Regions from separate parts of the Candidatus Symbiopectobacterium sp. genome, predicted to be linked through region 3. Evidence: predicted binding sites of a transcription regulator. Region 3 holds the regulator's gene; each other region holds the start of a gene.
What was found. The regulator CRP, encoded in region 3, controls carbon source genes, mostly activating them, when cyclic AMP is high. The targets are predictions, from matches to a motif close to ATGTGANNNNNNTCACAT.
Positions count from the first base shown of each region.

Region 1: a site for CRP is predicted at 2,991-3,008, ahead of adhE (bifunctional acetaldehyde-CoA/alcohol dehydrogenase). Genes of this name have one in related genera too.
Region 2: a site for CRP is predicted at 5,719-5,736, ahead of aaeR (HTH-type transcriptional activator AaeR). Genes of this name have one in related genera too.
Region 4: a site for CRP is predicted at 6,123-6,140, ahead of serC (3-phosphoserine/phosphohydroxythreonine transaminase). Genes of this name have one in related genera too.

Region 1 covers NZ_JAHWCO010000370.1:374-4,270, forward strand. The annotation lists gene adhE (bifunctional acetaldehyde-CoA/alcohol dehydrogenase) at 66-2,732, opposite strand; partial or broken gene QZ506_RS10895 (ABC transporter substrate-binding protein) at 3,401-3,897, shown strand, end outside.
Region 2 covers NZ_JAHWCO010000299.1:352-6,978, reverse strand. The annotation lists gene rnk (nucleoside diphosphate kinase regulator) at 1-94, shown strand, start outside; gene pmbA (metalloprotease PmbA) at 139-1,479, opposite strand; gene yjgA (ribosome biogenesis factor YjgA) at 1,679-2,233, shown strand; gene aaeB (p-hydroxybenzoic acid efflux pump subunit AaeB) at 2,276-4,234, opposite strand; gene aaeA (p-hydroxybenzoic acid efflux pump subunit AaeA) at 4,247-5,194, opposite strand; gene aaeX (p-hydroxybenzoic acid efflux pump operon protein AaeX) at 5,217-5,432, opposite strand; gene aaeR (HTH-type transcriptional activator AaeR) at 5,754-6,627, shown strand, end outside.
Region 3 covers NZ_JAHWCO010000358.1:1,264-10,387, forward strand. The annotation lists gene QZ506_RS10535 (aminodeoxychorismate synthase component II) at 1-264, shown strand, start outside; gene QZ506_RS10540 (aspartate aminotransferase family protein) at 388-1,611, shown strand; gene crp (cAMP-activated global transcriptional regulator CRP) at 1,678-2,310, opposite strand; gene QZ506_RS10550 (OsmC family protein) at 2,627-3,031, shown strand; partial or broken gene QZ506_RS10555 (phosphoribulokinase) at 2,982-3,850, opposite strand; gene QZ506_RS10560 (YheU family protein) at 3,961-4,188, opposite strand; partial or broken gene QZ506_RS10565 (hydrolase) at 4,230-5,176, opposite strand; gene QZ506_RS10570 (LysE family translocator) at 5,336-5,932, shown strand; gene QZ506_RS10575 (ABC transporter ATP-binding protein) at 6,254-8,161, opposite strand; gene kefG (glutathione-regulated potassium-efflux system ancillary protein KefG) at 8,295-8,849, shown strand; partial or broken gene QZ506_RS10585 (cation:proton antiporter) at 8,849-9,124, shown strand, end outside.
Region 4 covers NZ_JAHWCO010000020.1:662-12,189, forward strand. The annotation lists gene pflA (pyruvate formate lyase 1-activating protein) at 1-431, opposite strand, end outside; gene pflB (formate C-acetyltransferase) at 694-2,976, opposite strand; gene focA (formate transporter FocA) at 3,031-3,888, opposite strand; partial or broken gene ycaO (30S ribosomal protein S12 methylthiotransferase accessory factor YcaO) at 4,364-6,102, opposite strand; gene serC (3-phosphoserine/phosphohydroxythreonine transaminase) at 6,318-7,403, shown strand; gene aroA (3-phosphoshikimate 1-carboxyvinyltransferase) at 7,545-8,831, shown strand; gene cmk ((d)CMP kinase) at 9,018-9,707, shown strand; gene rpsA (30S ribosomal protein S1) at 9,829-11,502, shown strand.

The DNA.
Region 1 (3,897 bases), on a different contig from region 3:
AAGCGGTGCGTCGCTGGGGGAAGGAAGAAACACCTACCTTAACGGCAAGGGTGTGTTATCGCTTCTTAGTTATCCTTTTTACCTTTTTTCTCGGTTTTGGCCGGTGCTTTCTCTTCTTCAACACCTTCCGTATACGGACGACCATAGTAAGTGTCCAGCATGATCTGTTTCAGCTCAGCGATCAGCGGATAGCGCGGGTTAGCACCGGTACACTGATCGTCAAAGGCATCTTCAGACAGCTTGTCCACTTTCGCCAGAAAATCAGCTTCCTGCACGCCCGCTTCGCGAATCGAGGTCGGGATACCCAGTTCAGTTTTGATTTTATCTAACCAGGTCAACAGCTTCTCAATCTTCGCCGCGGTGCGATCGCCGGGTGCACTCAGCCCCAAGTGATCGGTAACTTCAGCATAACGACGACGCGCTTGTGGGCGATCGTATTGACTGAATGCGGTTTGCTTGGTCGGGTTGTCGTTCGCGTTATAACGAATGACGTTAGCGATCAACAGGGCATTGGCCAAACCGTGCGGGATATGGAACTCAGAACCCAGCTTGTGCGCCATGGAGTGGCAGACCCCAAGGAAGGCGTTGGCAAAGGCAATACCGGCGATGGTGGCGGCGTTGTGAACGCGTTCACGCGCGACCGGATTTTTCGCACCGTCACGGTAGCTGGCTGGCAGGTTCTCTTTGAGCAGCTTCAATGCCTGTAGCGCTTGCCCGTCGGAATATTCGTTGGCAAGCACCGATACGTAGGCTTCCAGTGAGTGGGTAACCGCATCTAGGCCGCCAAAGGCGCACAGGGATTTTGGCATGTTCATCACCAGATTTGCATCCACGATCGCCATGTCAGGCGTGAGCGCATAGTCAGCCAGCGGGTATTTTTGCCCTGTGGCGTCATCCGTTACTACGGCGAACGGCGTTACTTCAGAACCGGTGCCGGAGGTGGTGGTAACGGCAATCATCTTCGCCTTTACACCCATTTTCGGGAATTTGTAGATACGTTTACGGATATCCATAAAACGCAGAGCCAACTCTTCGAAATGGGTATCAGGGTGCTCGTACATGACCCACATGATTTTGGCCGCGTCCATTGGCGAGCCGCCACCGAGTGCGATGATCACGTCAGGTTTGAACGCTTGCATCTGTTCCGCACCTTTGCGCACGATGCTCAGCGTCGGATCGGCTTCTACTTCAAAGAAAACATCAGTTTCCATTCCGTGCTGTTTCAGTACCGAGGAGATTTGATCCACATAGCCGTTATTAAACAAGAAACGGTCAGTCACGATAAAGGCGCGTTTGTGGCCATCCTCTGCCACTTCTTCCAGTGCGATGGGCAAGGAGCCACGACGGAAATAGATGGATTTCGGAAGTTTGTGCCACAACATATTTTCAGCTCGCTTTGCTACCGTTTTCTTGTTAATCAAGTGTTTGGGTCCGACGTTTTCTGAAATTGAGTTACCGCCCCAAGAACCACAGCCCAAGGTCAGCGACGGTGCCAGCTTAAAGTTGTACAGATCGCCGATACCGCCCTGAGAGGCTGGCGTATTGATTAAAATACGCGCGGTTTTCATCATCGCCCCGAAGTGATTGACGCGTGCTAACTGGTTATCCTGATCGGTATACAGGCACGAGGTATGACCGATACCGCCCATGGTCACCAATTTTTCGGCTTTGACGACGGCGTCGTCAAAATCTTTGGCGCGGTACATGGCAAGCGTTGGCGACAGTTTCTCGTGGGCAAAGGGCTCTGACTCATCCACGTTAACAACTTCACCAATAAGGACTTTAGTACCTGCGGGCACGGTAAAACCGGCCATTTCAGCGATTTTTGGCGCGGCCTGACCTACAATCGCAGCGTTGAGCGAGCCATTTTTCAAAATAATCGATTGGATAGCTTCGAGCTCTTTACCTTGCAGCAGATAGCCGCCATGGGTCGAAAAACGTTCCCGCACCGCGTCGTAAACGCTGTCTACCACAATCACCGACTGTTCAGATGCGCAGATAACACCGTTATCGAAGGTTTTCGACATCAGAATCGAGGCAACAGCGCGTTTGATATCCGCCGTTTCATCGATCACTACCGGTGTATTGCCAGCGCCCACCCCGATGGCCGGTTTGCCGGAACTGTAGGCGGCTTTTACCATGCCGGGACCGCCAGTGGCGAGGATCATATTGATGTCAGGATGGTGCATTAGCTGGTTGGACAATTCTACGGAAGGCTCATCAATCCAGCCAATAATGTCTTTCGGCGCGCCAGCAGCGATGGCGGCCTGAAGCACGATGTCTGCGGCTTTATTGGTGGCATTCTTGGCGCGCGGGTGCGGCGAGAAGATGATGCCATTACGGGTTTTCAAGCTGATAAGTGCTTTGAAAATGGCGGTAGAGGTCGGGTTTGTGGTTGGGACAATACCGCACAGTAATCCGATCGGTTCAGCGATGGTGATGGTGCCGAAGGTGTCGTCCTCTGACAAAATGCCACAGGTTTTGTCATCCTTATAAGCGTTGTAGATATATTCAGAAGCGAAGTGGTTTTTAATCACTTTGTCTTCCACTATACCCATACCAGATTCGGCTACTGCCATTTTGGCCAGCGGAATGCGGGCGTCAGCGGCGGCGAGGGCGGCGGCACGAAAGATTTGATCGACTTGCTCTTGAGTAAAATTGGCGAAGACCTGCTGTGCCTTCTTGACGCGTTCAACCAATGCGTTAAGTTCAGCAACGTTTATTACGGCCATAATGCTCTCCTGATAATGTTAAACTCTTTCAGGCAATGATTTGACAAACCATTTGTAGCCAAATCATTATTGCAAAGCACTAAGTATAGATAACGGCATCGCATTCGTGGCTGAACGCATGGTTAACCTACTCATTGCCTGAAAGGGCTGTGGCCAGCGGTGGCGTAATCTCCTTTCTTCTCCGTGGGTGATGGTGGTTCATTCCACATCGTCTGTTTAACACTGTGAAGGCAGCATACCCATTCGTGGGTGTCTTTTGTGTGATCTTCCTCCCAATTCAAAATGCTGATTCCATTCAGCAAGCATAATCGTTAATTTTAGTGGTTATTTGTAGCGTAATTGTTTTGTTTGTTGGTATTTATAACCTGCCATATGTGGGAAAATCTTTGGATTATTCTCTGACTATTTGATTACCATAAAATTATTCACCTGTTATATGCGTGAGGATAACCCGTCGTTTATCAGCGTCATCTCAGAACGGGTAGCCGTCGACCAGAATAACGTTTGTAGCGCTTCCAGGATACTTCTTGCATTTTCCTCGTGGCCATTAGCTTTGAAGTAACCCATGTGATATCAATGTGATTACATAGAGAGGACCGGATATATGGACAACGGATTATCAGGTTACGCTGTTTCACAAATAGGAGATTCTAGGAGATTCGGCGCAAATACGACGTCAATGGCATACGGGGACAGCACGGCTTGCCGCAACAGTGGCATTGTTGCTTAGCTGTTGGGGTAGCGGTGCGCTTGTCGCGTATGTGGCAACGCCGCCCGACACTCCGTTAGCCAAAGAGCAGGTGCTGGTGCGAAACAACGGTGCGGAAGTGGCCTCCCTCGATCCGCATAAAATAGAAGGTGTGCCAGAGTCCAACGTCTCACGCGATCTGCTGGAAGGGCTGGTGATTACCGATCCGAATGGAAAAATGTTGCCCGGCGTGGCGGAGCGTTGGGAAAATAAAGATTTCCGCGTTTGGACGTTTCATTTGCGCAAAGACGCACGCTGGTCGAATGGCGATCCCCTTATCGCGCAGGATTTTGTTTACAGTTGGCAGCGACTAGCCGGTCCGGCAACGGCATCGCCTTACGCCAGTTACCTGCAATACGGGCATATCGTTAACATTGATGACATTATTGCTGGCAAGAAAACGCCGGACACGCTGGG
Region 2 (6,627 bases), on a different contig from region 3:
CATTAACTGGCAGTTGCATAACGGTACGGAAACTCGCGTAGAAGTGCTGGAATTGCTCTATCAGCCTGAGGCCGCTGGCGAATATCATCGCTAAGCACGCGCCCACTGCCCTGATTTCAGGGCAGTCATGTTGCCTGATTATATCCCGGCGATCTTCATGCTAGGCAGCAGCACCGAACCGCACTGGATATTGCTGCGGGTTTCAATATCATCCCCCAACGTCACCATATCGCGCAGCATGGTTTTCAGGTTACCGGCAATAGTGATTTCACTCACCGGATACTGAATCTCGCCATTTTCCACCCAGAAACCTGACGCCCCGCGCGAGTAATCGCCCGTGACCGCACTCACACCCTGCCCCATCAGTTCGGTCACCAGCAGGCCTTTATCCATCTGCTTGAGCATCTGTTGGAAATTAAGCCCCTGACCCGCAATACGCCAGTTGTGAATGCCGCCGGCATGGCCAGTGCTCTTCACGCCGAGTTTACGCGCTGCATAGCTGGTCAACAGCCAGGTTTGCAGCACACCGTCTTTAACGATGTCACGCTGCACCGTACGTCCCCCTTCGCTGTCGAACGGGGTAGACGCCAGCCCTTTACGCAAATGCGGCAGCTCTTCGATGGTGAGCCAATCCGGCAGGATCTGTTGGCCCAGCTTATCGAGCAGGAAAGTCGATTTACGGTACACGTTGCCGCCGCTGATCGCACCCACCAAGTGGCCGAACAGGCCGGTAGCCACTTCTGCGGCAAACATCACTGGTGTTTCCATGGTCGGCAACTTGCGCGGTGATAAACGTGAGAGCGTGCGGCGAGCGCACTCTTCGCCGACCCATTCCGGACTTTGCAGATCGTCCAGCGCGCGCCCTACGGTGTAAGCGTAATCGCGCTCCATATCGCCGTTCACTTCGGCAATCACACAGCTCGACATAGAGTGGCGGCTCGACAGATAGCTTTGCAGCATGCCGTGGCTGTTGCCAAACACTTTGATACCGTAGTGGCTGTTAAAGCTGCCCCCTTCGGTATTGGTAATGCGCGTATCGGCTTTCAGCGCCGCCTGCTCGGCGCGCGCAGCCAGCTCAATACCCTTTTCCGCATCCAAGGCAGCAGGATGAAACAGGTCGAGATCGGGAGCGTCAAATGCCAGCAGTTCCTGTTCTGCCGGGCCAGAAAAAGGATCGGGCGAAGTATAACGGGCAATATCCAGCGCAGCCTGCACGGTGCGGGCGATGGCCTCCTGGCTCAAGTCGGTCGATGACGCACTGCCTTTACGCTGCTGGTGGTATACGGTAATTTCCAACGCGCCATCGCTGTTGAATTCCACATTTTCAACCTCGCCGTAGCGCGTACTGACGCTTATCCCTGTGGTTTTGGAAATGGCCACCTCTGCCGCATCTGAAGCGGCGCGCGCCAGCTCCAACGCCTGTGCGACTGCCTGCTCCAATGCTTTACGCTGTTCTGCAACCTGAGTGATTATTGTCATCGTTCTGCCATACTGAGTTAAAAGCCGTTCAGAAGCCGGGAAATGGCGTCTGCCTTGCCCCTCTTCTGCGCCTAAAGGAGTATGCTTGAGTCTAACAGGATATCAGGATAATTTCGCAAAAAGCCCAAACCTGTTAGGATCGGCGTCTTTTTTATGGCGTTAACCGCGTCACATGCCCGAACTGTTACGGAAAGAGATGATGAACAAACACCCTGAAGAGTGGCTGGACGACGTACCGGACCCGCACGCCGAAGATGATGAAGACGATGAGATCATCTGGGTCAGTAAAAGTGAAATCAAACGCGATGCAGAAGCACTGAAAGATCTTGGCGTGAAGCTGATTGAGCTCGGTAAAAATGCGCTGGAGCGCATCCCGCTGGATGACGATCTGCGTGCTGCCGTTGAGCTGGCACAACGCATCAAAAAAGAAGGCCGCCGCCGTCAGGTGCAACTGATCGGTAAGATGTTGCGTGCCCGCGATCCAGAACCGATTCAAATCGCACTGGATAAGCTGAAGAACCGCCACAACCAACAGGTCGCTCTGTTTCACAAACTGGAACAACTGCGCGACAGACTGATTGAGGAAGGGGATGATGCCATCCCGGATATCCTCGGGCTCTACCCGGCCGCCGACCACCAGCAGTTGCGCTCACTAGTGCGCAATGCGCAGAAAGAAAAAGCCGCTAACAAGCCGCCCAAGTCTTACCGTAAAATTTTCCAGTATCTGCGCGAACTGGCCGAAGATCAGGCCTAGTCCCCAGAGGTAAATAACCCTGTGGTAGAGTCGCCCTTGGCGCTACTCCACCAACGCATGCTGATAGCGTTGCAGTATCTCCGTGATACGGCCAACCGATGCACCGATCTCCGGTGCTATCTGACGCTGGCATAGCGCAATCTGATACTCGTCCAACAGCGTCAACAACTGGGTAAAAGCGTGACGCCGGGAAATATCTCGTCGCGCTTCACTGACCTGCTCTGCCGCCTGACGAAGACGACGATGAAATGCCGACAGTTCACTGTCCACCGGCAACGGCAGATTCCGCATACGTTGGTGCAAAATAATCAGCGACAGCGCCAGACGGTATTTGGCAATGTCGTTGGGAAACAGGGTCAGCAGCAGGTAGAGCTGCTGATAGAGCGCAGGTAAGTGGTTTTCACGCCGTTTGGTTGGGTTGGTGGTCAGTGCCGATACCGCATTGTAAACAAAGCGGTTAAGTAGCGCCTGCCCAGTGCGAGCACGTGAATTATCTCGAATCAACAAAATAACCAGCCACGCCAGCAAGCAGCCGATAACCTGCCCAATCGCGCTGTCCAGAAAGTGGCTGAGATTAAACGTCATCGGGTTATCCAACACCAGAATATTGATGGTGCTGGCCAGCGCCCCCAGCGATCCCATACGCCGCTTTTGCACCTCAATACCGATGATGAAGGCCATAATGCCCAGACTGAGGCACAGCAGCAGCATGCTTTGCTGCGTGGATGGCAATACAAACATGAACAGCAGCGAGCCCAACGGCAAGGCATAGACCGTGCCGACTAGGAAATCGACCGCAATGCGTTTTGGGTTAGGCAGACGCATCGCCAGCGCCGTCACCATAGCAATCATCACCGTGCAGGCACTGCCTGAGGTCCAACCGGTGATAAGCCAAAATAAACACCCTACAGCCGTAGCCACGCCAGTGCGCCAGCCGTTGATCATCGCATGATTGCGCTCAGCGGACGCCGCTTTCACCATCACTTCATCACGCAGCAGTTCGCCCTCAACCTGCGTCAGACGGGCGTTGGTCTGAATTCCTTTAGCCAGTAACATATAGCGCGTTGCGGCCCCCACCCAGCCAATCAGCGTCGGCGGCACAGCCTTGCGCTCACCGGCTGCAATCGCGTGGCGCAGTTGCTTCACCCGTTTACGCACATCGTCCATCGACGCTACCGGCGCATCGATCAGCAATGCCAGACTGGTTCTGAGTGGCTCAGGTTTATCCTGTAGCACCAAATAGGTCTCACACGCCTGAGTAATCAGAGTAAATGATTGCGCCAGCAGCGCCTTAATGCGCCGATGGCTATTTTGCCAGCGCGCTGATTCCAGCAACAGCGGATTGCCCATACCAGCCAATGCGGTGCTTTTACGCACCAGCCCATGCCAGGCAACGTCAAGCTCTTCACGCGATGCACCCCGAATACACAGTTGCAACAGGCGATAGTGATCCAGCAGCAGCCCTTCCAGGCTGCTGTCAATATGGTGTTTGATGGAACGTGGGGTAAACAGCAGATCGGCCACAATGGCACAAACAATACCCAAAACAATTTCGCTACAGCGTTCAACGGCGAACTGCGGCGTCAGAAGCGGCGCACTCTGTGTGGATACGATGATAATTAATGCGGTATATCCCGCCAATCCCCATACGTAGGCGTTTTCTACCTTAACCAGCGATGACACCCAGGTGCAAAATCCTGCCCATATGCAGCACAGCAGCAACATCACCACGGGTGCACGAATGGTCGCGATGATAATCACCAGCGCACCGGCACAGCCGATAAAGGTGCCCACAATACGTAATATCCCGCGATGCCGAATCGCCCCGGAAAAGGGATCTCCACCGGCGGCAAAAGCAGGGCCAGCAGCGACGATGGCCGCAGTGAGCACTGACCAACGTGGCGTTCCCAACTGAAAGTGGAAACCGAGAAACAGTGACAGCACAACGGCAACGCTGAGTTTGCAGGCAAAACGCCAATGGGGAAAAGCAGGCATTTTCATCATGAGCTCGTCTTAACCAAACTCACGCAGCCGATAGAGCAAACGAATCAACGGTGAAGGCTGCTTGTTTTGCGGGGCGTCTGACTGCGCGATCACCACGGTGGCCGTGGTGCCCGCCGGATAAGGAATATCGCGCTGTTGATCCAGATGGATTCTTACCGGTACGCGCTGTGCCAGCCGCACCCATTCCAGATTGGCGTCCACCGTCGCCAGCCCTTTACTGTCTACGTTGGCGCTGCTGTTGGTGATCGCCGCCGCCACGCTGTCAACCGTACCGTAAAACAGCCGAGCACTACCCAGCGGCGTGATCTCAACCCTGTCGCCAGCATGAACGCTTGCCAGCTTGGTCTCTTCCATATAGGCCACCAGATAGAACGAGCCCTTTTTCACCAGCGCCACGGCGGTCGCGCCGCGCGTAATGTATTCACCACGCTGCACGTTGAGGTTGGTCACCCAACCGTCCGCTGGCGCGCGAATCAAGGTACGTTCCAGATCCAACTTCGCCAGCGCCAACGTCGCTTGCGCTTTGGCTAACTGATGCTGCGCGGTTTCCAACACGCTGCCAGACTGATCGATCGCTTCCTGCGACATAGCCTGTACGCCGAGGCGTGTGCGACGTCCAGACTCACGCCGCTTTTCATTGACCAGCGCTAGGTAGTAGTCCACATCCGCCTGTGCTTGCGCCTGTGCTTGCTGAAAACGGGGTGGATCGACCACAAAAAGCACATCACCCTTTTTCACCTGCTGATTATCATGCACCAATACCTCTGTCAGCAGCCCGCTGACATCCGGTGCGATCGCCACAACGTCTGCGCTGAACTTCGCATCTCGCGTCCACGGCGATTCGGTATAGAACGCCCAAACGCGCAGCAGCGCAACGGCAGCCAGCAACAGCACGCACAGCGTGATACCCACACGCAGCAGCCTTTTGGTTATCAGCGAGACAACAGGAAATTTTATAGCAAGGGTTTTCACAGTGACCTCAAAGGGAGAAGCGAAAGATCAGATAAAACAGACAGCAAAACAGACAGCAAAACAGAGCGGTGTTAAACAGCGCAGGATGCCATACCACGTCATAAACGCCGGTGGGCTGTAAGACACGGTTCAACACAAAAAACAGTACCAGCGATACCAGCAACACAAAGAATACGGGCGGGAAGGACAGGCCAAACAGCACCATCACCGGAAGTGAACTCATCCTCTTTTCCTTTTTATTTCAATTAACGAATAAACAATACCGACCGTGTCACCGTAGACACAGGCATTAGGGTTCATTACCAACGACGACACAGGCCTTTCGCCATCAATGCCAAAAGGCATGAAGGGCATTACACTGATCAAGAGAGGTTGCAGGTTGTTTAGTAGAAGCGAACGCAGCCTGTTACCTGATGGAAACAAGTAGCACAAAGCACACCGGTATTCTTCCCGCACGATTCGTTCGAATACGGTGTATTATGGATGTTTATTTGCGTTTCATCTACGATGTGTGATCTAAATCACTTTTAAGCCAGAGTGAATAATGGAAAGACTAAAGAGCATGTCGGTCTTTGCGCGCGTAGTGCAGTGTGGCTCGTTTACCGCCGCAGCCCGACAATTGAACATGAGCGTTTCTGCCGTCAGCCAAACGGTGACCCGGCTGGAAGAAGAGCTACAGATCAAGCTGCTCAATCGCAGCACGCGCAGCATCGGGCTTACAGAAGGCGGCAAGATCTACTACCACGGCTGTCGGCGTATGCTGCATGAGGCGCACGAAGCGCACGATCAGCTCTACGCCTTTAATAACACGCCGATCGGCACACTGCGCATTGGCAGTTCCTCCACCATGGCGCAAAATGTGCTGGCGGCCATGACAGCAGAGATGCTGCTAAAATACCCAGGGCTCTCGGTCAATCTGGTCACCGGCATTCCCGCCCCCGACCTGATTGCAAACGGGTTGGATATCGTTATCCGCGTGGGTGCCTTGCAGGACTCCAGCCTGTTTGCCAAACGTCTCGGTTCTATGCCAATGGTGGTGTGCGCCGCCAAACGTTATTTGACCCAGCACGGCACTCCGGAAAAACCGTCAGACGTGGAAAGTTTCTCCTGGTTGGAGTACACCGTGCGTGCAGACAGTGAATTCGAACTGATCGCCCCAGAAGGCATTTCCACCAAAATCGCACCGCAGGGTCGCTTTGCCACTAACGATCCGCAGACGCTGGTACGCTGGCTCAAAACTGGCGCAGGCATCGCCTATATCCCATTGATGTGGATCATCGACGAGATTGCGCGCGGCGAAGTGGAAATTCTGTTCAGCCGCTATCACTCCGATCCGCGCCCGGTTTACGCTTTGTATACACGCAAGGATAATTTGCCGCTCAAAGTACAACTGTGCATCAACTATATGACGGAGTATT
Region 3 (9,124 bases):
TCCGTAATACAGCACACCGGGAGCGGCGTTTTTAGCGGGTTGACGCTGCCATTAACAGTGACGCGCTACCACTCTCTGGTGATCGATCCCGCTTCTTTGCCCGTCGAGTTTGACGTCACGGCCTGGACAGAGCGTGAAGGTGAGCGTGATGAAATCATGGGAATACGCCACCGTACCTTGCCGTTAGAAGGGGTGCAGTTTCATCCTGAGAGTATTCTGAGTGAGCAGGGGCATCAATTGTTGCAGAACTTCCTTAATACCTGAGGTTATCAGCATCGGTTGCGATAAAACGGACTGTCATAACGCGCTATTTTATAACCTTGTGTATTGATTTTTATGCATATTTGATGATTATATTTTCACTTTAAGCGTTGTGAACGGAAGCAAATGACAACAGATTCAAAGGCGGTAACGCGGGCGACGCATGACAAAGTGATTCTACCCGTATACGCACCGGCGCAATTTGTGCCGGTTAAAGGCAAAGGTAGCCGCGTATGGGATCAGCAGGGGCGCGAGTATATCGACTTTGCCGGTGGGATTGCGGTAACGGCATTGGGTCATTGCCACCCGGCGCTGGTGGCGGCGTTAAAGCAGCAGGGTGAAACGCTGTGGCACACCAGCAATATCTTCACCAATGAGCCAGCGTTGCGTCTGGCCAGCAAACTGATCGACGCCACCTTTGCCGAGCGCGTGTTCTTTGTTAACTCTGGTGCGGAAGCTAACGAAGCGGCTTTCAAGCTGGCTCGTCACTATGCGATTAAACGCCACAGCCCGTATAAAACCAAAATCATTGCGTTCTACAATGCGTTTCACGGCCGTACGTTGTTCACTGTTTCTGTAGGTGGGCAGGCGAAATACGCCGATGGCTTCGGACCAAAACCGGCCGATATCGTGCACGTGCCGTTCAACGATCTGGCCGCAGTAAAAGCGGTGATGGATGACCACACCTGCGCCGTGGTGCTGGAGCCGATTCAGGGCGAGGGTGGAATTACACCGGCCACGCCGGAATTCCTCAAAGGCGTGCGTGAGCTGTGCGATCAGCATCACGCTCTGCTGGTGTTTGATGAAGTGCAAAGCGGCATGGGGCGTTCTGGCAAGTTGTTTACCTACATGCACTATGGCGTGACGCCGGATATTCTCACTACGGCGAAAGCGTTGGGCGGCGGTTTTCCCATCAGCGCCATGCTGACCACTGAAGAAGTCGCCTCTGTGATGACCGTCGGTGTACACGGCACTACTTACGGCGGTAATCCGCTGGCTTGTGCGGTGGCTGAAGCAGCATTGGACACCATCAACACTCCGCAGGTGCTTTCCGGTGTACAAGCGCGCCACGAGCGTTTCGTTTCGATTCTTCAGGCAATTAATGAAGAGCACGGTATTTTTGAGCAGATTCGCGGTATGGGCCTGCTGATTGGTGCAGAACTGAAGCCAAAATGGCACGGTCAGGCGGGCAAGTTCCTTGCCGCTGCCGCAGAGCAAGGCGTGATGGTGCTGGTCGCGGGACCTAACGTGATGCGTTTTGTGCCGTCGCTGGTGATTGATCTGGAAGATATCGAGCAGGGCATGGCGCGGTTCGCGCGGGCGGTGGAAGCGGTAGTAAAAGCGGCGTAGCTCGCCGGGTCAAAAAGCACACTGCGCGGTGCGCAACGTGCTTTTGTCTAAACGGCGCTGGTGATATCAGCGTGTGCCGTACACCACGATGGTTTTGCCGTGTGCCGAGATCAGATTCTGATCTTCCAGCATTTTCAGAATACGGCCTACCGTTTCGCGAGAACAGCCAACAATCTGACCAATTTCCTGACGCGTGATCTTGATTTGCATCCCATCTGGGTGCGTCATGGCATCGGGTTGCTTCGCCAGGTTCAACAGCGTCTGCGCAATGCGGCCCGTGACATCCAGGAAGGCCAGGTTGCCCACTTTCTGAGACGTCACCTGGAGGCGACGCGCCATCTGTGAGGAAAGACGCATCAGAATATCCGGGTTGACCTGGATCAACTGACGGAATTTTTTATAGGATATTTCAGCGACTTCACAGGCAGTTTTTGCCCGTACCCATGCACTGCGTTCCTGGCCCTCTTCGAACAGGCCCAGTTCCCCTATAAAATCCCCCTGGTTGAGGTAGGAGAGGATCATTTCCTTGCCTTCTTCATCCTTGATCAGCACAGCCACTGAGCCTTTCACGATGTAGTAAAGCGTTTCTGCCTTTTCACCTTGGTGAATCAGAGTGCTCTTTGATGGATACTTGTGAATATGACAATGAGAAAGGAACCATTCAAGAGTCGGGTCTGTCTGCGGTTTGCCGAGAACCATTCGCTGTTATCCTCTGTTGTAATTCACTGCGCAAATTACAGGGTTCAGAGTTCCCTGTACGGCGTATTAACGTGCTAGTAGTAAAAATTCCGTGTTGGCGGACTGACGTCAGGGAATATACTGGCCTCTGTATGGCGACGTCACGACACGTTCTTACCGTCAGTATAAAACTGAAGGAACGGATTCTATTCCTGTTTGTAACACAGCTTGACGAGCCTGTCTCGTGTTGTCTCGCTTCAGCATGATTAAGCTCTAGTTATCGGCGGTTTTTATATATAACAGTGAGTAATTTTCAAATAAATTTGAGGAATTGTGGATGCAAGCGCGCGTAAAATGGGTCGAAGATCTGACCTTTCTCGGTGAGTCGTCATCCTGGCATCAGATCCTAATGGATGGCAATGCTGGTGATAAAGCTCCCAGTCATATGGAGATGGTGTTGATGGCGGCAGGAGGCTGTAGCGCCATTGATGTGGTGTCCATTTTGCAAAAGGGTCGCAATACGATTACCGGGTGTGAGGTCAAATTATCCTCCACGCGTCGTGAAGAAGTGCCGCGTCTGTTTACCCATATCAACCTGCATTTTGTCGTCACGGGCGTGGGGTTGACGGATAAAGTGGTTGAACGGGCGGTATCGCTGTCGCATAGTTTTCTGGCGGGCTGTGTGTTTTATCTCAGCACGCGCTACGCCCTTCTGCCAGCCGTTTTACCAAAGGTGCCATGATCAGTTCCATGGCGAGTCCCATTTTCCCCCCGGCACCACCAGCGTATTGATGTGTGAAATAAACGAGCCTTGCAGCATGGCCAGTAGGTAGGGATAGTCAATATGCTCGACGCCCTGGAAATGGATCACCACAAAGCTCTCGTCCAACGAAGGGATCGCCTTGGCTGCAAAGGGGTTTGAGGTATCGATCATCGGTACGCGCTGGAAGTTGATATGGGTGCGAGAAAACTGCGGCGTGATATAGGTGATGTAATCCTCTATGGAACGCACCACCGAATCCATCACGGCTTCACGTGAGTGACCGCGTTCATTGGTATCGCGAACCAGCTTTTGAGTCCATTCCAGATTGACGATGGGGACCACGCCGACCAGTAGGTCAACGTGCTGGGCAACATCGTACTGGTCGGTGACCACCGCGCCGTGCAGACCCTCATAAAACAGCATATCGGTAGGATGCTGCATCGGATCCCACGGCGTAAAGGTGCCGGGCACTTTATTGTAAGGGATCGCCTCATCGTAAGTGCGCAGGTATTTGCGTGTTTTTCCGGTACCGTTGCGGCCATATTCGATAAACGCCTGTTCAAGAAGGCTGAAATCGTTGGCCTCTGGGCCGAAATAGCTGATATGGCGGCCCAAATCTTTCGCTTTGCGAATCGCCATGTCCATTTCTGGCCGGGTATAACGGTGAAAGCTATCGCCTTCCAGTGAAGCGGCTTTTATCTGCAACTGCTGGAAGATCTTCCTGAACGCGAGGCTGGTCGTGGTGGTGCCTGCTCCACTGGAGCCGGTAACGGCAATGATCGGGTGTTGTTGCGACATGCGGTTGCACTCCGTCGGATTAGGCGTTTGACTAACATTGCTCTCACTGTATAACAGACCCGGTGACGCAAGACGACCCCCCGCGCGTCAGGAAACGACGATTTATCACGTTACGGCGTATTTTCGTTTAGCTGGGTGCGCGACATGATATTCAGCGTTTCATGCAGCTCTGACCACACCAGCACCACGTCGCCCGAGGCAAGCTGGCGACGAATATCCCTGACTTTTTCATCCAGTGAACGCTCCTGCTCGCCATAATCAGTGCCTTCACGTAATACAAAAGATTCAATAATATTTTGCAGCGTATCGCTATCAAGCTGCTGCCAGGGAATCATCATGCTGTTGCCTCTGCGGTGTCCGCCGATAGAAAGCGCGTGAACTAGGCCGGAATGCGTTGTTCCAGCCACATTTCCGGTTTCAGTAATGTACCACCGACAAACCCTACGTGTGCGCTGTCAGTTGGTATTCTATGGTGTCGGGCAGGTGGCTGATGTCCGGGATCACCTCGGGTGTCATAAAAGGATCGTCCTGCGCACGGATGATCAGCGTCGGCGTGCGAATGGTGGGCAGCAACGCCAGTGCACTGCACTGATGGTAGTAGTCGGCAGCATCCTGAAAACCATGAATACGGGCAGTGATCGCATCATCAAACTCACGCAATCCCTTTATACGTCGCAACTGTGCCGGGATAATCGGTAACGAACCCGGGTAGCATGCCAGCTTACGCCGGGCATTCTGCTTTAACTGTCCGACCAGATAGCGCTGATAAATAAGGGAAAATCCATTTTCTATCCTGCGGCTACAGGCTTCGAGATGAAACGGAGCGGAGACTATCGCCGCAGCTGAGAGCAACCGGGCTTCTTCCCGTTTAGCCAGCAGGCAAGCCAGCATATTGCCGCCCAGAGAAATGCCGATGGCAGCAGTCGGTGCTTCGCCTAGCGTATCCCGCATCCAGCGCAGCAGATAGCTGCCATCATCGGTTTCACCAGAATGGTAGATACGATTCAGACGGTTGGGGCGGCCGCTACAGCCGCGAAAATGCATAATCACCGTCAGCCAGCCTTGCTCACGGCACGCTTGTAACAAACCGTGCGCATAGGGACTGTGAAAGCTGCCTTCCAGACCGTGAAATAGCACCACGCGGGGTTTATAGCGCGCGCCTTGCGGCGCTTCGCTCTAGGCCAGATCAACAAAATCGCCGTCAGGCAGATCGAGTTGTTGCCACACCGGCTGCAAACGGGCACGGCGGCGAATCAAGCGCGGCAACAGCGTTTGTATATGCGGGTTATCAGCCCCGCGTAACGGGCGAAATGTTGAGGACAACATGGGAATCGAAACGACCTCGGGAAATAATTGTGCGATATTCATCACACTGCGCTAACCTGCTTGCGCCGCTCAGCGAGCATTGCAGTGTAACAGGCAGGCTAACGTTCAGTCAGGTCAATAAATCATACCGTAACGGTGGGGACAAGGGGCAGTCAAAACGTGGAACAGGGCTTATTTTTATCGATGTTGGCTTTTCTCTGGGTGGCGGCGATCACGCCTGGCCCGAATAACATGCTGCTGACGACCTCCGGTGCCAACTTCGGCTTTATGCGATCACTGTGGCTGATGGTGGGTATCATGCTCGGCATGCAGAGCATTTTACTGCTGGTGGAATTTGGCGTGGTCGGCATGATCCTGCTCTATCCCTCGTTGCACCTGATACTTAAAGTACTCTGCAGTCTCTACCTGCTGTGGCTGGCGTGGATAATTGCCACGGCGGCCTACGAGCGGCTGGAGGCCAGTGCACCGCAGCCGCTGCGACTATATCAAGGCTGGCTGCTTCAGTTTCTAAATCCCAAAGCCTGGCTAATGGCGCTGGGTTCGGTCGCAAGTTTCAGTCTGGCGGGCAGCGGCTATAACCATTCGGTGCTGCTGATAAGTTTTGGCATTGTGTTGGTTAATCTGGTTTCAGGCGTTATCTTGCTGGGTTTCGGCACGGCGATTGGCCGTTTATTGCGTAGCCGCAAAGCATGGGTGATTTTTAACGTCTCGATGGGCGTGCTTACCGCGGCCTGTGTACTGCTGATCTGGCACTGATGATCTGATTTTGTCTTTTAGTTTTTGTCGTTAATCGCGTAAAAAATCGCGCTGAGGTGGGCGTGTCCGCCGGATGAGCGGCATGGATGCTGCGAAAACCAGCGCCGCGACGGGAGCGCGTCGCTGGTGGTCCGAGATGCAGATACGAACGCCGAAGAGACCGCGTAGCGGCGTGATTCCTCGCGTAAAGCCTAGAGCCACGAGGCGGCGGCGATTGAGCGCCTCGTGTCGGGCGCGGTTACAGAGGTAGCAGAAATCAGAGCCTGTTAACGCGCACGAAATATGCACTGTGCTAACAGATACCCCCTTTCAGGGGCCTGACTACCCCTCATTCAGCATCTGTTCTAGCTGCTCTTGCGCGTCCAGCCAGGCCATCTCTGCCTCTTCCTGTTCGCTTTTGAGTTTGGCCTGCTGTTGCAGGCATTCCGTCAGTTCGGCTTTGCGACTTTGGTCGTACAGTTCGCTGTCCGATAAACGCGCTTCTACTTTTGCCAACGCATCGGAGAGTTTCTCCATCTGCTGCTCATACTGAGTAATCTTTTTACGCAGCGGTTGGGTTTGAGTGCGCAGCTCCGCTTCGCGCCGCTTTTGATCTTTACGTGCCTGTGCGTTGTTGGTTGAGGCGTGTTTCTCGACGGATTCAGCGGCGCTGTTTTGGCGCTGCACGTCCGTTAGCCATTGCTGGTAATCCTCCAGGTCGCCATCAAACGGCTCCACTTTGCGATCGTGTACCAGATAGAGATCGTCCGTGGTGGATCGGATCAGATGTCGATCGTGGGAGATCACCACCAGCGCGCCTTCGAAATCGATCAACGCTTCTGTCAGTGCCTGACGCATGTCCAGATCGAGATGGTTGGTCGGTTCATCGAGCAACAGCAGGTTAGGGCGCTGCCACACGATCAATGCCAGCACCAAACGGGCTTTTTCACCGCCTGAGAAACGCTCGGTCACTTCCGTCACTTTGTCGCCCTGAAAACCGAAGCCGCCGAGGTAATCGCGCAGTTGCTGCTCGGTTTCCCGCTCCGCCAAACGGACCAGATGTTGCAGCGGGGATTCATCCGCACGCAGAAACTCAAGCTGATGCTGGGCGAAATAGCCGAGCTCAACGCCCTTCGCCAGCCCGATTTCGCCGTGCAACGGGGCCAGTTCGCCCGCTAGCAACTTGATCAGCGTCGATTTACCGGCACCATTGTGCCCCAGCAGGCCAATGCGTGAACCTGGCACCAGATTGAGCTTGATGGATTCCAGAATCAGTTTGTCACCGTAGCCTGCGCTCACCTTCTCCGTGCGTAGCAACGGGTTCGGCAGCGACTCTGGCGCACGGAAACTGAAACGGAACGGGTTATCGACGTATGCCGGGGCAATAAGCTCCATGCGCTCCAGCATTTTAATCCGGCTTTGCGCCTGCTTGGCTTTGGTAGCCTGTGCGCGAAAGCGATCGATATAGTGTTGCAAGTGCGCCACGCGCTCTTGCTGATGCTCATACAACGCCTGCTGCTGCGCTAAACGCGTAGCGCGCTGGCGTTCGAACGAGGAGTAGTTCCCGGTGTATTCGAACAGCGTCTCCTGCTCGATGTGCAGGATCTTGTTGACGATAGGATCGAGGAAGTCGCGATCGTGGGAGATCAGCACCAGTGTTCCCGGATAGCTTTTCAGCCATTTCTCCAGCCAGATCACCGCGTCCAGATCGAGGTGGTTGTTCGGTTCGTCGAGCAGTAACAGGTCGGAGCGGCAAATCAGCGCCTGGGCCAGATTAAGGCGCATACGCCATCCGCCGGAAAAATCACGTACTGGCTGCCGCAATTGGGCCTGGGTAAAGCCAAGGCCATCGAGCAGGCTGGCGGCGCGCGCCGGAATACTCCAGGCTTGAATCGCATCCAGTTTGCCGTGTGCACGTGCGATGGCGTTACCATCGTTAATGTCGTTGGCGTGTTGAAGTTCAGCTTCTAACTGGCGAAATTCACGATCACCGTCAATAACATAGTCAATGGCAGGCACATCCAGCGCGGGCGTTTCCTGATTGACCCAGGCCAGTGCCCAGTTACTCGGAAACGTGGCGCTGCCGCCATCGGCACCGATCTCGCCTTTTAGCAACGAGAGTAGCGTGGATTTGCCGCAGCCGTTTTTACCGACCAATCCAACCTTCTGGCCTGGATTGATGGTGGCGGTGGCGTTATCAAGCAAGACACGCACGCCGCGCCGAATTTGCAAAGCGGAGAAAACAATCATAAAGCGTCACATGTTCAGAGTATGTTAAATTATCACGGTTATCTTGGGACCGCGAACGTCCTGTTTGTCGTATCGTTATCGCGCAGCATGGTAGCGGAAAACCGCGCTCATGACGACGCTTTGGAGGGGAATGATGTCGCAGCCACCGAAGATTTTGCTGCTGTATGCCCATCCGGAATCGCAAGACTCGATAGCCAACCGGGTTTTGCTACAACCGGCGCACCAGTTAGCCCATGTTACCGTACACGAGCTGTACGCTCACTATCCGGATTTTTTTGCTGATATTCACTACGAGCAACAGCGGCTACGCGAACATCAGGTGATTGTGTTTCAGCACCCACTCTATACCTACAGTTGCCCGGCGCTGCTAAAGGAGTGGTTTGACCGCGTGCTGTCGCGTGGTTTTGCCAATGGTATCGGCGGTAATGCATTGGCGGGCAAATATTGGCGTTCGGTAATCACCACGGGTGAGCCGGAAGAGAGCTATCGCTTGGAAGGTAATAACCGCTTCAGTATGGAAGAGGTGCTGCGTCCGTTTGAAATGACGGCGGCCACGTGTCGTATGCATTGGCTACCGCCGCTGATGGTTTATTGGGCGCGCAGGCTGCCCGCCGATGTTCTGGCAAGCTATGCCGAGGCGTATAGCGAATGGCTGGCTTCCCCGTTACCCAAAATGGAGGGTGAGTGATGGAGAGTTCCCCCCTGCTGAGTGCGGGCATTCTGTTTCTGTTTGTCGCTGTACTGATGGGTACCTATCGCTAGCAGATTGGGCATTGGTGCGGTATTGGGGTATTTGATTGCAAGTATCGCCATTGCTCCTTGGGGCTGGGCTTTATCCGCGACGTTGACGCTATCCTGCATTTCTCTGAGCTTGGCGTGGCGTTCCTGATGTTTATCATTGTGCTGGAGCTGAATCCGCAAAAGTTATGGACATTACGGCGATCCATCTTCGGGATTGGTGCC
Region 4 (11,528 bases), on a different contig from region 3:
CCCACCAGATTCTGGTGAATACTGTCATCCATCTGTTTCAAATCCAGCATCACCAGATCGGTAACATCCAACAGTTCATCAATCACCGGATCGTAGCGGCGCACGAAACCATTGGTATCGATGCAGGTATTGATGCCTTCTGCCTGACACGCGCGGAACCAGTCGCGCACAAATTCAGCCTGAAGAATGGCTTCGCCGCCCGATGCGGTAACGCCTCCGCCCGAAGCATTCATAAAGTGGCGATAGGTCACCACTTCTTTCATCAGATCCTCAACAACGATCTCCTTGCCGCCGTGGGTATCCCAAGTATCGCGGTTATGGCAATACAGGCATCGCATCAGGCATCCCTGAAAGAAAACGATGAAACGAATACCGGGACCATCGACGGTCCCGCAGGATTCAAATGAGTGAATGCGACCGATCAGTGACATTACAAGTGTTTCTCCAAATATGGCCGTTCAATAGCAGCAGGTGTTAACACGAACAGGGAAATGCAACGGTGCGCCGACGTCATGTAGGACGTGTAATAAACGAACGGTAAACCGTCTCGCCTGTGTCGTGTTGAATCTGTTTTGCCAGCCCGCCGCGGTACAAGGAGCGGGCTGGCAAAACAGGTTATCAGTGCGGAGGGTGAGAAAAAGGCCCCACCGGGGTGGAGCCTTTATTTTACGCCTTTTCAGGCAGTCAGGGAAATTACATTGACTGAGTGAAAGTACGGGTAATAACGTCTTGCTGCTGTTCTTTGGTCAGCGAGTTGAAGCGCACGGCATAACCAGAAACACGGATGGTCAACTGCGGATATTTTTCCGGGTGTTCCATTGCATCCAACAGCATTTCACGGTTCATCACGTTCACGTTCAGGTGTTGACCACCTTCGATGCTGGATTCGTGGTGGAAGTAACCGTCCATCAGGCCTGCTAGGTTGGTCTTACGCACGTCATCATTTTTACCCAATGCGTTAGGAACGATGGAGAAGGTGTAAGAGATACCGTCTTTCGCGTAGGCGAACGGCAGTTTAGCAACGGAAGTCAGAGATGCAACAGCACCTTTCTGGTCACGGCCGTGCATCGGGTTAGCACCCGGTCCGAATGGTGCACCAGCGCGACGGCCATCCGGTGTGTTACCGGTTTTCTTACCATATACCACGTTAGAGGTGATGGTCAGAACAGATTGTGTCGGGGTAGCACCACGGTAGGTGGTCAGTTTCTGAATTTTCTTCATGAAACGTTCTACCAGGTCACAAGCAAGGCCATCAACGCGCGGATCGTTGTTACCGAACTGCGGGTATTCGCCTTCGATATCGAAGTCGATGGCCAGGCCATCTTCGTCACGAATCGGTTTAACTTTCGCATATTTGATGGCAGACAGGGAGTCAGCGGCAACGGACAGACCGGCGATACCACATGCCATGGTACGGAACACGTCACGATCGTGCAGCGCCATCAGCGATGCTTCGTAGCTGTATTTGTCGTGCATGTAGTGGATGATGTTCAATGCAGTGACATACTGCTTGGCCAGCCAATCCATGAAGTGGTCCATACGGTCCATTACCACGTCAAAGTCCAGCACATCACCTTTGATCGGTTCAGATTTCGGACCGACCTGCATCTTCAGTTTTTCGTCCACGCCGCCGTTGATAGCATAGAGCATGGTTTTTGCCAGGTTGGCACGTGCACCGAAGAACTGCATTTGTTTACCAACAACCATCGGGCTCACGCAACAAGCGATAGCATAGTCATCGCTGTTGAAGTCCGGACGCATCAGATCGTCGTTCTCGTATTGCAGAGAAGAGGTATCGATGGACACTTTAGCTGCATACTTTTTGAAGTTCAGCGGCAGTTTTTCAGACCACAGGATAGTGATGTTCGGTTCCGGAGACGGCCCCATGGTGTACAGGGTGTTCAGGAAACGGAAGCTGTTTTTGGTTACCAGAGTACGACCGTCAAGGCCCATACCGGCCAGGGACTCAGTTGCCCAGATCGGGTCACCGGAGAACAGTTCATCGTATTCAGGCGTACGCAGGAAGCGCACCATACGCAGTTTCATCACAAGGTGGTCGATCAGTTCCTGTGCGTCTTGCTCAGTGATTTTACCGGCTTTCAGGTCACGTTCGATGAAGATATCCAAGAAGCTGGATACACGACCGAAGGACATGGCCGCACCGTTCTGAGATTTAACCGCAGCCAGGTAGCCGAAGTAAGTCCATTGAACGGCTTCTTTTGCATTGGTAGCCGGACCAGAGATATCGCAGCCGTATTTGGCAGCCATTTCTTTGATCTGAGACAGCGCATGATGCTGGTCGGCAATCTCTTCGCGCAGACGGATAGTCGCTTCTAGGTCTTCACCGTTTTCCAGTTTGGATTGCAGAGAAGTGAAATGAGCGAATTTGTCTTTCATCAGGTAGTCGATACCGTACAGCGCAACGCGACGGTAGTCACCGATGATACGGCCGCGGCCATAAGCATCCGGCAGACCGGTCAGCACGCCAGATTTACGGCAGCGCAGGATATCCGGAGTGTAAACATCGAATACGCCCTGGTTATGGGTTTTGCGGTATTCGGTGAAGATTTTTTTCAGTTGCGGATCCAGTTCACGGCCATAAACCTTGCAGGAACCTTCAACCATTTTGATGCCGCCAAACGGAATCAGCGCACGTTTCAGCGGCGCGTCAGTTTGCAGACCAACGATTTGTTCCAGGCTCTGGTCGATATAACCGGCGTCATGAGAGGTGATGGTGGCTGCAACGTTGGTATCGAAGTCAACCGGCGCGTGAGTGCGGTTTTCTTGTTTGATACCTTCCATAACAGCATCCCACAGCTTGGTGGTTGCCGGAGTAGCGCCAGCCAGGAAGGACTCGTCACCTTCATACGGTGAGTAGTTCTTCTGAATGAAGTCACGTACGTTGACGCCATTCTGCCATTCACCCGCGCTAAAACCTTCCCACGCGTTAGCCAATTTTTCATTCAGTTCGGTCATATTACACCTACCTTTGGTTTGGAATTCATAACCCGATTTGCAGTCGGCGACAGATTAATGTTTGTCGCCACCGCGCAAATAAATAACCCAATATGTTAACCCTACCAGAAAACCGCCGCCGACGATGTTGCCAAGCGTGACAGGAATCAGGTTGTCCACGATAAAGTTGTGGAGGGTAAGGTGCTCAAATTGTGACGGCGCTTTGCCAATGGCTTCCCAAAATTCGTGCGCCGCGAAATTCTTGATAACGATCCCCATGGGGATCATAAACATATTAGCAATACTGTGCTCAAAGCCGCTGGCAACGAACATGCCCACCGGTAGGATCATTGCGAACATTTTGTCTGTCAGCGTCCGGCCTGAGTAGCTCATCCATACCGCCAGACAAACCATCAGGTTAGCCAGCACCCCGAGGCAAAACGCTTCAACAAAAGTGTGTTCCACTTTGTGTTCTGCGGTTTGCAGGACACTAAAGCCCCATGCACCGTTGGCGACCATATGCTCACAGGCAAACCAGATCAGAGCGACAAAAAACAGTGCGCCGAACAGGTTGCCCACATAGACGTTACACCAGTTGCAGGCCAGCTGTTTCCAAGTGATACGGCCGCTTGCCTTGGCAATCACTGTTAATACCGTTGAGGTAAACAGGTCAGCGCCGCAGACAACCACCAGCATCAGGCCGAGTGAGAAGCAGATCCCACCAATCAGTTTAGCCATGCCGTAAGGCATAGACGCGGAATCGGTTGTGGCTGTGATGTAAAAAACGAAGGCGATAGAAATAAAAACACCAGCAGTAATCGCCAAAAAAAACGTAGTCAGGGGTTGTTTGGTAGCTTTATAGACACCAGCATCTTCAGCGACTTTCGCCATGGCTGCCGGTAGTAAAAGTGTAAAGGGGTTGTCAGCTTTCACACTAACGTTCTCCAAGATTTATCCGCGAGGGGATACTAACAAAGCAGTATAAAGCAAAATTTGACTTGGATCATATCGTGAAAATTTAGTGGGGTGAAAACCCTCTACGATCTGCACTAAATTCACGCTAACCAATTTAAATTAATAAAGAAAAAATATTTTAAAAATTATAAAAAGAGTTGAATATAGGGGGTGGAATAGCGTGAAAAAGAGTTAAGTGATATGCGTTTTTGTATCATTTCGGTGTTGTGAGTTGCTGCAAATTAATTAAAAATTCACCATTCAATAACAATAAGTACATTATTCTTCATTTTATGAGAAATGCCGAATTATTCGAACTACGCAGCGATAAGATATTGGATTATGACATCTGGCGTGTTGCTGGAAAATTGATCGAAAAAATAAGGTTGCCGCTTGAGGTCATAACAGTGTGAATGCTCCCCGGTGTTAACCGGGGAGGACGGGCGATACGGCATTAGCCCCAGAAACGACGCTTAGCCGCTTGCAGTTTCTCGTAAGCTGCCAGCAGCGATTGGTGTGCAGGCAATGTGGAGAAGGTGTCATCGACGTCAAACATCCCGTAGAAACATTGCTCACCGGCAATCGCTGCGCTCGCGGCGTCGACGGTGTCTCTGCCGTACATTTTCACAAACGCATCGTAATACTGTAATGGCTCACGCTCTTCGTCCAATGCCAGCGTCAACAGCGTCTGCAAACAGCGGTAGTAGTTGCTGCGCGATGTGCTGAAGACGGAGCCGTTGAAATCCTGCGTCCATTCCGCCTGTTCCAGATCGCCGCCTGCCAGCGCCAGCATCGCTTTTAATTCACCGATGCGCAGCGTGAGCCAGCCATTATCCTTGCCAGTTGCCAGCCCTAGCAATTCGCGCACGCGAGTGAAGTCATCAAAACCTTCATCATCCAACTGAGCGATCATATCGAGATACGCCTGCTTTTCCCACTGACTGCCGGGCAGAGAGAGGATGGTCTCGCGTAAATGCACACCCATATTGTTGTTTGCCAACAGCAGGTCGTCTGCCGGATAAATGTCGGACATCCCCGGTACGATAATGCGGCAAGCATACACTGACAGGTGCTCGTAATCGGCGATGTACACCTCTTTGTGTTCTTTGTGGAAAATTGCCATCAAGGTAGCAAATTCCTGCTCGTTGCTGCCTTTAAAGCTCCAGTCGACAAAGGGATAGTCCGCGTCTGTTTTAAACAAATCCCAGGAGATCAAACCACTGGAATCGATAAAGTGGGTTTCCAGATTGGCATGATCCGCCACATCATCATTGTCGAAGCTCGGCGGGGTAAATACATCGAGATCTTTCAACCCGCGTCCTTGTAGCAGTTCGGTGACAGTACGCTCCAGCGCGACGCAGAAATCCGGGTGCGCACCGAAAGAGGCGAAGCAGGTGCCGTTACTGGGGTTGAACAGCACCACGCAGATCACTGGATAATTACCGCCCAGCGAGGCGTCATAGGCAAGGATCGGGAACCCTTCTTTTTCCAGCGTGGCGATGGCTTCCACCACGCTAGGATAACGTTGAAACACGCTGTCCGGGATGGTTGGCAGGCTGATGGCTTCAGCAATAATGCGGTTTTTGATGTGGCGTTCGAACACCTCAGACAACCCCTGAACAAGCGCTTCATTGGCGGTGTTGCCAGCGGACATCCCGTTGTAAACGTAGAGGTTACCGATGATATTCATCGGGATGTAGACGGTGGTGTCATCGGATTGACGGGTAAACGGCAGGGCGCAGATGCCACGTTCGCCGTTGCCGGATTGCAGATCCACCAGCATGCTGGCGCTCAATTCGTTATCAGGATCGTAAAATGCGCGCAGGTGATCATCCAGAATCCCCAGTGGCAAGCTGTCATAGTCCGGCAGCGGGAACCATTGCTCGTTCGGGTAATGCACGAAATCGCCGTTAGCGATTGACTTGCCCAAATAGAAGTCTGCAAAGAAGTAGTTGGTGGAAAGACGCTCGAAATATTCGGCTGAAGCCAAGGCGGCTTTCTTGCTGGCGCCTTTGCCTTTGGTAAAGCACAACGGGCAATCTTTGTCACGAATATGACGGACCAGACGTTAGGCACCGGATTAAGCCAGGAGGCTTCTTAGATGTTGAACCCTAGGTCACGGAGTTGCTGTTGAAAACGGGCGATGGAGTCTTCTAGGGCTGCGTCTTTGCCTAGGATGAACGTTTGGCTCATGATTGTCACTTTTCTCTTTTATGGGACGTGCATCATACGGACTTTTCACGGACAACTCCACGCTGTCGCCGTGCGTGTTTTATACGGGAAATCGTAATAAGGATTGCAGCGGGAAGGAGCCAGTGATAAAAACAAATGGTGGCGGTTGCTGCAAATAGCCAACGTGGTTGTTGTAAAAAATCATAATAGTCGTACTAAACACGTGGTGAGGGGAAATGACGCAAGTTTTCAATTTTAGCGCCGGTCCAGCCATGCTGCCGGTTGAAGTGTTGCGTCGTGCCGAGCAAGAGTTGTGTAGCTGGCGTGGGCTGGGAACGTCCGTAATGGAAATCAGCCACCGCAGTAAAGAATTTATGCAGGTGGCGGCGGAAGCCGAGCAGGATCTGCGCGATTTGTTAAAGATCCCCTCCAACTACAACGTGCTGTTCTGCCAAGGGGGCGCGCGCGCGCAGTTTGCGGCCGTGCCACTCAATCTGCTGGGTGACAGCACTAAAGCTGACTATATCGACGGCGGCTATTGGGCGCACAGTGCGATTAACGAAGCGGAAAAATACTGCAAACCGAACGTTATTGACGTGAAAACACGCATTGACGGCCTGCGCGCCGCCAAACCGATGCGTGAATGGGCTCTGTCTGACGATGCCTCTTTTGTGCACTACTGCCCGAATGAAACCATTGATGGTCTGGCAATTGAAGAAACGCCTGACTTTGGCGACAAGATTGTGGTTGCTGACTTCTCCTCCAGCATCCTGTCCTGCCCGATCGATGTCAGCCGTTTCGGCGTGATTTATGCCGGTGCGCAGAAAAACATTGGCCCTGCCGGTTTAACCTTGGTGATTGTGCGCGATGACCTGTTGGGTAAATCCCGCAGCGTGCTGCCGTCGGTGTTGGATTACAAAACGCTGGCCGATAACGACTCCATGTACAACACGCCGCCGACCTTTGCCTGGTACCTTTCTGGCATGGTATTCAAATGGCTGAAAGAGCAGGGTGGCCTGGTGGAAATGGAAAAACGCAATCGCGAGAAAGCGGATCACCTTTACGGCGCTATCGATAGCAGCGATTTCTACCGTAACGACGTGCTGGCCGCCAACCGCTCACGCATGAATGTGCCGTTCCTGCTCGGTGATGACGCGCTGGATAAACTGTTCCTGGAAGAGTCTAAAATGGCTGGGTTGCATGCGCTGAAAGGCCACCGCGTCGTGGGAGGGATGCGTGCGTCGCTGTACAACGCGATTCCGCTGGAAGGTGTACAGGCGCTGACTGCCTTTATGGCGGATTTTGAACGTCGCCACGGCTAATACCGCAGCGAGTGGCGCCGTGGTCTGCCCGCGGCGTTGCAGGTCGTACCGTTGCCGCAGAACGTAAAGCGGCAACTTGTTTCCAGTAAACCCCGGTGTGTACCGGGGTTTCTTATGTTGATGACCGGAGTTAAGAGTTACATGCAGGAATCCCTTACCCTACAGCCTATTTCCCTGATCGATGGCGTGATTAACCTTCCCGGTTCGAAAAGCGTCTCTAACCGTGCTTTGTTGCTGGCAGCATTGGCTACGGGGACGACGCGTTTGAAAAACATGCTCGATAGCGATGACGTTCGCCATATGCTGGACGCGTTGCAACTGTTAGGCGTGCAATATCAGCTTTCGCACAGCAGCACCGAGTGCGACGTCACTGGTATTGGTGGACCGTTCAGCGTGTCGCAACCGTTAGAACTGTTTCTTGGCAATGCGGGCACGGCGATGCGTCCGCTGACCGCCGCGTTATGCTTGAAGCAAGGAGATATTGTTTTGACCGGTGAGCAGCGTATGAAAGAGCGACCGATCGGCCATTTGGTAGATGCGTTGCGCCAAGGTGGCGCGACCATCGACTACCTTGAGCAGACCAACTATCCGCCATTGCGCCTGCACGGCGGTTTCCAGGGGGGTGAGATCGCTGTGGATGGCAGCGTCTCCAGCCAGTTCCTGACCGCGCTGCTGATGACAGCGCCGTTGGCGAGCAAAGACACCCGCATCAGTATCAAAGGCGATCTGGTGTCCAAGCCCTATATCGATATCACGCTGCGCATGATGAAAGATTTTGGCGTTGAGGTGCACAACGAAAATTACCAGTACTTCAGCGTACAGGGCAACCAGCAATACCATGCGCCAGGTGAGTATTTGGTGGAAGGTGATGCCTCTTCCGCCTCCTGTTTTTTGGCGGCGGCGGCCATTAAAGGTGGAACGGTCCGTGTCACGGGCGTGGGGCGCAACAGCGTGCAAGGCGATATCCGTTTTGCTGACGTGCTGGAAAAAATGGGTGCCATTATTCGTTGGGGGGATGACTATATCGAGTGTCAGCGCAGTGAGTTGCATGCCATCGATATGGACATGAATCATATCCCCGATGCGGCCATGACGATTGCTACGACAGCGCTGTTTGCCGAAGGTGGCACCACGACGCTGCGCAATATCTACAATTGGCGCGTAAAAGAGACCGATCGTCTTGCGGCAATGGCGACTGAGCTGCGCAAAGTCGGTGCGACGGTGGAAGAGGGGAACGATTATATTCGTATTACGCCTGCCCCTCAGTTACGTTTTGCCGAGATCGGCACCTACAACGATCACCGTATGGCGATGTGTTTCTCGCTGGCGGCATTATCCGATACACCAGTGACCATTATCGACCCCAAATGTACGGCAAAAACTTTCCCTGACTATTTTCAACAGTTGGCGCGTCTGAGCCACGGTTAATAATCAGACGGTAGTTGCACTTTCCCTGTAGGGTGGGCCTATGCCCGCCCTCAGTTTTACAAGGCATCTTCTGAAATTTTATCTTTCTCAGGGTGTTAGGCTAACGGCTTTGCTCGTTGGCGCGTATAATGGGGCACCGTAAGTCGTAACAGACCTCGCGGTTGACCCGAGTAATAGGAGAAAGAGATGGCGGTAACGGCACCGGTAATAACGGTTGATGGGCCGAGTGGCGCAGGCAAGGGAACGCTGTGCGAGGCGTTGGCAGAAACATTACAGTGGAATTTGTTGGACTCGGGCGCGATTTATCGCGTGCTCGCCTTGGCTGCCTTACATCATCAGGTTGATATCGGTTCGGAAGAAGCGTTAGTGCCGCTGGCGTCGCACCTTGACGTGCGTTTCGTTGCTGAAGACGGGCAATTGAAAGTGATTCTGGAAGGTGAGGACGTCAGTAACGAAATTCGTAATGAAACGGTCGGTAACACTGCCTCGCAGGCGGCCGCTTTTCCGCGTGTAAGAGAAGCATTGTTGCGTCGGCAGCGTGCGTTTCGCGAAGCGCCGGGACTGGTCGCGGATGGCCGAGATATGGGTACGGTGGTGTTCCCAGATGCGCCTGTGAAGATTTTTTTGGATGCCAGCGCGGAAGAACGTGCACAACGACGCATGCTACAGTTGCAGAAAAAAGGCTTTAATGTTAACTTTGAACGTCTTTTGTCCGAGATAAAAGAACGGGATGTGCGCGATCGGAGTCGTCCGGTAGCACCGTTAGTCCCTGCCGCAGACGCGCTGGTGTTGGATTCGACCGATATGTCTATTGATGACGTTATTGCGAAATCGCTCAGTTATGCGCGTGAGATCCTTGCTCAATCACAGAATTGATTGAGGCGCTATATGGCATTTTTTTTAACCTTGTTGTAAGGATAACAGCAGGGCGTGTGAGACAACCCCATCAAGCAGGATGCCAGATGGACGTTAAATTGAAACCCTTAAGATTAACAACATGACTGAATCTTTTGCTCAACTCTTTGAAGAATCGCTGAAAGAAATCGAAATTCGTCCGGGTTCCATCGTTCGCGGCGTTGTCGTTGCTATTGATAAAGATGTCGTACTGGTTGACGCCGGTCTGAAATCTGAATCTGCCATTCCGGTAGAACAATTCAAAAGCGCACAAGGCGAACTCGAAATCCAGGTGGGTGACGGAATAGACGTTGCCCTAGACGCGGTAGAAGACGGTTTCGGTGAGACCTTGCTGTCTCGTGAGAAAGCGAAACGCCACGAAGCCTGGCTGATGCTGGAAAAAGCCTACGAAGAAGCTGCGACCGTTACCGGTGTTATCAACGGTAAAGTGAAAGGCGGCTTCACGGTTGAACTGAACGGCATCCGTGCGTTCCTGCCGGGTTCTTTAGTTGACGTTCGCCCGGTTCGCGACACTCTGCACCTGGAGGGAAAAGAGCTTGAGTTTAAAGTGATCAAGCTGGATCAGAAACGCAACAACGTTGTCGTTTCCCGCCGTGCAGTTATCGAATACGAGAACAGCGCTGAGCGCGATCAACTGCTGGAAAACCTGCAAGAAGGCATGGAAGTTAAAGGTATCGTTAAGAACCTCACTGACTACGGTGCATTCGTTGACCTGGGTGGCGTTGATGGTCTGCTGCATATCACTGATATGGCGTGGAAACGCGTTAAGCATCCGAGCGAAATCGTCAATGTTGGCGATGAGATTACTGTGAAAGTGCTGAAGTTCGACCGCGAACGTACTCGTGTGTCCCTGGGCCTGAAACAGCTGGGCGAGGATCCGTGGGTTGCTATCGCTAAGCGCTACCCGGAAAACACCCGTCTGACCGGTCGTGTGACCAACCTGACTGATTACGGCTGCTTCGTAGAAATCGAAGAAGGCGTTGAAGGTCTGGTACATGTATCTGAAATGGATTGGACCAACAAAAACATCCATCCGTCCAAAGTGGTTAACGTGGGCGACGTGGTTGAAGTTATTGTTCTGGATATCGACGAAGAACGTCGTCGTATCTCCCTGGGCTTGAAACAATGCAAATCCAACCCGTGGCAGCTGTTCGCTGAAACCCACAACAAGGGTGACCGCGTAGAAGGTAAGATCAAGTCTATCACTGACTTCGGTATCTTCATCGGTCTGGATGGCGGTATCGATGGTCTGGTACACCTGTCTGACATCTCTTGGAGCGTGGCTGGCGAAGAAGCCGTTCGCGAATACAAGAAAGGTGACGAAATCGCCGCTGTTGTTCTGCAAGTTGACGCAGAGCGCGAGCGTATCTCCTTGGGCGTTAAGCAACTGGCGGAAGACCCGTTCAATAACTATCTGTCACTGAACAAAAAAGGTGCGATCGTAACGGGTAAAGTCACTGCTGTTGACGCAAAAGGTGCTACAGTTGAATTAGCAGATGGCGTTGAAGGTTACCTGCGTGCTTCTGAAGCATCTCGTGACCGTGTAGAAGATGCTACGCTGGTTCTGAACGTAGGCGATGAAGTTGAAGCCAAATACACTGGTGTTGATCGTAAAAACCGTGTTGTAAGCCTGTCTGTACGTGCGAAAGACGAAGCGGATGAGAAAGACGCTATCGCTACCGTAAACAACAAACAGGAAGAAGGTAACTTCTCCAGCGCAATGGCTGAAGCGTTCAAAGCAGCTAAAGGCGAGTAATAGGGTGGGGTGAGTCGGCCATGAGG